Methylobacillus flagellatus KT: one gene and its partner. The protein of the gene in region 2 binds, or shares a complex with, the protein of the main gene of each other region. Links are inferred from orthologs where the notes say so. Each region holds a gene or a part of one and is shown on either strand. Other genes may lie near its edges. The genes, in order: hfq and katE.

Evidence for each region.
Region 1: the proteins of katE (region 2) and hfq are in contact, whole or in part, in a crystal structure (PDB 3VU3), measured with the Escherichia coli proteins. The link is inferred for Methylobacillus flagellatus KT from one-to-one orthologs.

What each region holds. Positions count from the first base shown.
Region 1 is NC_007947.1:1,699,852-1,703,015, reverse strand. The notes cover bases 251-3,088. They hold hfq (RNA chaperone Hfq), read left to right. Parts: upstream 251-1,465; coding sequence 1,466-1,711; downstream 1,712-3,088. Other genes in these bases: hflK (FtsH protease activity modulator HflK), read left to right, coding at 2,887-3,088; hflX (GTPase HflX), read left to right, coding at 1,734-2,861; gltX (glutamate--tRNA ligase), read left to right, coding at 251-1,218. Also shown: more of gltX, read left to right, coding at 1-250; more of hflK, read left to right, coding at 3,089-3,164. UniProt on the Escherichia coli protein: RNA chaperone that binds small regulatory RNA (sRNAs) and mRNAs to facilitate mRNA translational regulation in response to envelope stress, environmental stress and changes in metabolite concentrations.
Region 2 is NC_007947.1:2,528,999-2,532,225, reverse strand. What follows is about bases 283-3,183. They hold katE (catalase HPII), read right to left. Parts: upstream 2,852-3,183; coding sequence 713-2,851; downstream 283-712. Other genes in these bases: MFLA_RS12145 (DUF2721 domain-containing protein), read left to right, coding at 283-508. Outside these bases: cardiolipin synthase ClsB, read left to right, coding at 1-56; more of MFLA_RS12145, read left to right, coding at 56-282.

The DNA of each region.
Region 1 (3,164 bases), 830 kb from region 2 along the record:
TGGTTGGGGTTGGACTGGGATGAGGGCCCGTTTTACCAAATGCAGCGCATGGATCGCTATAAGGTGGTGATCGGAAAACTGCTGGATGAAGGTCATGCCTATCATTGCTACTGTAGCCGCGAGGAGCTGGATGCATTGCGCGAGCAGCAAATGCGGGAAGGCAAGAAGCCCCGCTATGATGGGCGGTGGCGTCCTGAGTCGGGCAAAGTGTTGCCCGCTATACCGGCGGATATTCCTCCTGTCGTACGCTTCAAGAATCCGCGCGCAGGCAATGTCGTCTGGAATGACTTGGTCAAGGGGGAGATCAGCATTGCGAACGAAGAGTTGGACGACCTGATCATTGCGCGGGCAGATGGTACACCTACCTATAATTTCTGCGTTGTGGTCGACGACTGGGACATGGGCATTACCCATGTCATCCGCGGAGATGACCATGTCAATAACACGCCACGCCAGATCAACTTGCTGCAGGCTCTTGGGGCGACCATCCCCCAATATGCCCATCTTTCCATGATTCTCGGAGATGACGGACAGAAACTGTCCAAGCGCCATGGCGCCGTCAGCGTCATGCAATATCATGAAGATGGGTATTTGCCGGAAGCAGTGCTGAATTATCTGGCCCGTCTCGGGTGGTCTCATGGAGACGACGAAATATTCACCATGAGCCAATTCTGTGAATGGTTCGGGTTCGACCATATCACACCTTCTGCAGCCCAATTCAATACAGAAAAGCTCAATTGGCTCAATGCCCACTACATTAAACAGGCGGAGCTAGGGCGTTTGGCAGTGGATATTGCCAAGCGTCTGGCCGATGCCGGCATTCAAGTAAGTGATCGTGTGGATTTGCAGGGAGTGATTGCGCTGTACCGTGATCGCGCCAGTACGCTCAACCAGATTGCAGGCAGTATTGCCTATTTCTACCGTAGGCCCAATATTGAAGCTTCACTGCTGGAAAAATATTTGACTCCTGAGATATTGCCCGTCCTGACTGCCTTGTTAGAGGAGTTGAAGGACATAGAGTGGACGCGGGAAAAACTTCATGAGGTCATTCAGGGGGCTGTTACCCAAAACGCGCTCAAGTTTCCCAAGGTGGCAATGCCATTGCGGGTGATGCTGACCGGCAGTGACCAGTCGCCCAGTATTGATGCTGTGATGGTGCTGTTGGGACAGGAGGAGAGCTTGGCAAGAATGCGATCCGTATTGCAAGTTAACGTATGATAAAAAAGCCTGCCAAACGATAGAACAATTTGGTTTCTCTGTAGTCCTAATCACAAGCTGGCAATGTTCTGTCGCTGCGGCATCGGCGTAGCACTTGTTTTTCAGCCTGTAGGCCCCACTATTGAGAGGCAGGGAATTTGCCAGTCACTGGTGGCAAGCGCTAGCTTGGGGAAAGTTTTTCACGTAAAGTTGCTTTTCAAGAATAAAACTCCCTATATATACAACTACAAGGTAAAGGAGCATCAATATGAGCGTTAAAGGGCAGATGTTACAAGACCCCTTTCTGAATACATTGCGCAAGGAGCACGTGCCTGTTTCGATTTATCTCGTCAACGGGATCAAATTGCAGGGGCAGGTGGATTCCTTTGATCAATATGTCATCCTGCTCAAGAATACCGTCACCCAGATGGTATATAAGCATGCTATTTCCACCATTGTGCCAGGCCGTGCGGTTTCCATTCCCCACGGGCCCACTCCTACGTCCGAAAGTTAATTTTTGTTAAGTATCTGCTCGTATGTTTGATCGGCCAGTCGGTGGAGATGCTTCCGTACTGGTAAGCGTGGATTTTGGCGATCCTGGGTATGAGGAAAGCCTGCAAGAGTTGCGACAGCTCGTTGTCAGCGCTGGTATGTCGATTGCCGGGACGGTGGAAGCACGCCGTCCCAAACCTGATCCCAAGTTTTTTGTCGGTAGCGGCAAGGCGGATGAGTTGCTAGCCGTAGTGAAGACTACCGATGCCAAGGTCGCAGTATTCAACCATGATCTCAGCCCTTCACAGCAGCGTAATCTTGAGCGGTTGCTGGAAGTACGTGTCGTCGACAGGACGGGGCTGATCCTCGATATCTTTGCACTCCGTGCACAAAGCCATGAAGGCAAGCTGCAGGTGGAGCTTGCCCAGCTGGAGCACTTGTCTACGCGATTGGTGCGTGGTTGGACCCATCTTGAGCGTCAAAAGGGCGGCATTGGGGTGCGTGGAGGCCCCGGCGAAACCCAGCTTGAGCTGGACAGGCGCATGTTGCGTATACGCGTCAAGCAATTGCGCGAGAAGCTCGCCAAGCTCAAGCAACAGCGTGGCATGCAGCGTCGTGCCCGTCGGCGTTCCCAGGTTCTTTCAGTCTCTCTGGTCGGTTATACCAATGCCGGTAAATCCACTTTATTCAATAGGTTGACTCAATCCGGTGTCTATGCGGCTGACCAGTTGTTCGCTACCCTGGATACCACCTCCCGTAAACTCTACATTCCTGACGGCGGTCCGGTCGTGATGTCGGATACAGTAGGGTTTATCAAGCATTTGCCTCATGCGCTAGTCGAGGCGTTCGGTGCGACGCTGGAGGAGGCGGTGCAGGCTGACTTACTTCTCCATATCGTCGATGTGGCTAGCGATAGTCGCGATGAGCAAGTTGAGCAAGTTAATCTTGTCCTGTCCGAGATTGGCGCCCAAGATGTTCCGCAGGTGCTGGTGTTGAATCAGATTGATCGTGTTGGAATCCCGCCCGGGCTTGATCGCGACGAATATGGTAGAATTTCGAAAGTGCGTGTTTCTGCCAAGACAGGAGAAGGGCTTGACCTCTTACGTCAAGCTTTGCTTGAACATCAGCAAGGGTTGCAAGATCAGTTGACGCAATCCTATCAAAACGCATAATTTTTTGATTTTTTCGGAGTGATGCATGGCTAACGATCCCGGTTGGGGCAATCGTAATAACGATGGTCCGCCCGATTTGGATGAAGTATTCCGACAGTTCAGTCGCAAGTTGAGTGGCTTGTTCGGCAAGGGTGGCGGTACAGGCGGTGAGCCTAATCCCGAAGCAAGGACAATTCCGGTATTGCCTGCCTTGGGCCTTGTTGCCGTCATTTGGTTTGCAACGGGTTTCTATATTGTCGATCAAGGGTCTCGTGGCGTCGTTCTACGCTTCGGTAAGCATGTGGAAACCACTATGCCAGGCCC
Region 2 (3,227 bases):
TGTATGTCGTCGTGAGGCTCATGATTGGCTTGGTCGGCTCCAAGGAGAAACATTGATGCTGCCTGTGCCTGATGTGCTGAATGTCGCCAACGTGGCCAACGTCATCCAGCTGGCGGTGGCGCCCGCCTTCCTGCTCACGGGGAGCGGCGCCATGCTGGGCGTGATGGCGGGCCGTCTGGCCCGCGTTGTCGACCGCTTCCGCGAATTGCACGAATCCGGCGGCTGGGACCATGCGCAGAAATCCCAGGAAATGCATAGGCTGCTCAGGCGCTCGCGCTGGATACACCGGGCGATTTCCCTGACCTCGCTGGCAGCCTTGCTTGTCTGCGTGGTGATTGCCACTTTGTTCGCGGCGGCGGAAGTCGGTTGGAACCCGTCGCGCATTGTTTCCCTGCTGTTCATTTGTGCCATGGGCTCGCTGGTGTTTGGGCTGCTTTGTTTTCTGCGCGAAATCGCGCTTTCCACTGATATCATGGAGGATGTGCGCACCCGCGAAGGTGGCAGATGACAATGGATTTTGCCAAACCGTTTTTAAATCGCCACCAGTTTGCGATAAAATGGGCGGCGTTGCCGCTTTAGCTCAGTTGGTAGAGCAGTTCATTCGTAATGAAAAGGTCGCCAGTTCGAATCCGGCAAGCGGCACCAAGATAGACAATAGGCCTCTGCAAGCAGAGGCCTTGCTACATCAGGGCGATGGATCCGTCGCCTTTCCTCATGCCGGGATGCGTTCGGCCTTCTTTTCCCGCTCCCATACACGATGAGCCAGCAAGGCGCGCTCGAACTGCTCGCGTACTGCACTGAAATCCTTGGCCTGCAACAAGCCCGCATCTTCCTCCAGATGAAGTGCTTTTATCAGGCTCGCGCCTGGCCCGGTCAGTGCCAGCGGCTTCAGGTGCTTGAATGTTTCGAGGATGAAGTGCACGGCTTGTCCATTGTCTAGTAGCGCCGTATGGTCCGTCGGGATATCCGGTACTATCGCCGCGTCGAACAAAATCGAGGGTTCTCCCTTGATTGAGCCATCCACCGCCAACGATTTTCCCTCGCTGGTCTTGACTGGCGCAGAAGTGGGGCCAAGAAGCTGTAGCGCGATGCTGTGCTGTTGTGCCCAGTCAAGCAGCGGGCGGATGGCCTTGGCGGACAAGCCGTCGAACACCAGTGCCGCGATTTTCTTCCCCTGCAGGTCCTGGGGAGTCAGCTTCATCTGGCTCAGCGCCGACGATTGCTTCAGGCTGGGTTCGGGCACCTTGATGGTCGGTTTCTTGGGCGCCGGAATGCCCAGCTTCTGCGCAACGGTGCCTGCCAGGCCCAGGTCGATATTGGACAGGATCTCGTTGACGACTCTTTCCCGGATATGTTGCCTCTTGACCTTGCCCAGCTCGAAGCTGTAAGCCTCTGCAATGTGTAGTTGTTCCGTGGCGCTCAAGCTCTTGTAAAAAAGCCTGGGTTGGGAGAAATGGTCCTTGAACGACGCCGACCTTTCCCTGACCTTGTGTGCATCGATGCGCTCGTAGTAGCTCTCGAAGCCGCCATCCTTGGCTGCTGGCGGCGTTTCCTGCGGCCAGCCTCCGTCGATCGAGTTAGGCTCGTAGGCAGCCTGGCCCTTGTGTATCGTCGTTCTGTGCAATGCGTCCCGCTGGTTGTTGTGGAAAGGGCATACCGGCTTGTTGATGGGGATTTCATGGAAATTGGGTCCGCCCAGCCGGCTCAGCTGAGTATCCGTGTAAGAGAACAGACGGCCTTGCAGGAGCGGATCGTTGCTGAAGTCCAGGCCGGGCACGATGTGCCCGGGGCAAAAGGCGATTTGCTCGGTCTCGGCAAAAAAATTATCCGGGTTGCGATTCAGTACCAGCTTGCCCAGCGGCGTGATCGGAACCAGTTCTTCGGGCACGATCTTGGTGGGGTCGAGGATGTCGAAATCGAAGCTGTGCTCGTCTTGTTCGTCAATGATCTGCACGCCGAATTCCCATTCAGGATAATTGCCGAGCTCAATGGATTCGCCCAGGTCGCGCCGGTGGAAGTCGGGATCCTTGCCCGCGATCTTCTGCGCTTCATCCCATACCAGCGACAGCACCCCCTGCTTCGGGGTCCAGATGAACTTGACGAACTTGGCAACGCCCTTGGCATTGATGAGCCTGAAGGTATGGACGCCAAATCCCTGCATGGCGCGCAAGCTCCTGGGAATGGCACGGTCGGACATGGCCCAGATGACGGCATGCGCCGACTCCGGCTGTAGCGAAACAAAATCCCAGAAGGTGTCGTGGGCGCTGGCGCCCGTCGGGATCTCATTGTGAGGCTCGGGCTTGACCGCATGGACGAAGTCGGGAAACTTGATGGCATCCTGGATAAAAAAAACGGGAATATTATTGCCTACGAGGTCGAAGTTGCCCTCCTCGGTATAAAACTTGATGGCAAAGCCGCGCACGTCCCGTACCGTGTCGGCAGAGCCCCTGGGGCCCTGGACGGTGGAAAACCTGACGAAGACCGGGGTTTGCTTGCCTTTTTCGCCGAGGAATCCCGCCTTGGTGAGTGAAGAGTGGTCGGCATAGGATTCAAAATAACCATGGGCGCCGACGCCACGTGCATGGACGATTCGTTCCGGGATGCGCTCATGATCAAAATGGGTAATCTTCTCCCTGAGAATGAAGTCTTCCAGCAGGGAGGGCCCACGGCTGCCGGCACGCAGGGAGTTCTTGTTGTCTGCAATCTTGACGCCCTGATTGGTCCTCAGTGGCTGCCCGGTGGCATCCGACTTGTACGACTCTAGATCGCGCGTTTTTGCAGTGGTGTTTTTCTTGTCTGGAGCGGTTGACCCTGCCAGTTGGCTTTTGACTTTCTCCGTTTTGTTCTTCATGAGGCATACCCCTATTTTATTTGATGGTATTGCGTCTCACTGTAGAGCTGTGCGTTGAAAAGTGGTGTAGGAGAAAAGGCTAAATCTATGTAGGAATATATTAATGTGATTTGACTGACCATGCTGGTTGTGCCGAAATGAACAACGAGTACTGCAAGATGGCCTTTAATATAGGCTTTAGCGGATTGCCAGCAATTTTCTTGATGCTTGTGTGTGATGAAGTTGTGGTATTGGCATAGTGGATACTGAAGGTGTGTAGCTCGATGGCTATAATGGTGACAGGCATGTCGTCCAGAATGCGCAAGTAATTTTGCCTGTATGCTTATTTGTCTTAAATTTTAGTCAAAATGCAATATAGCTAAAGTCACTAATGCTG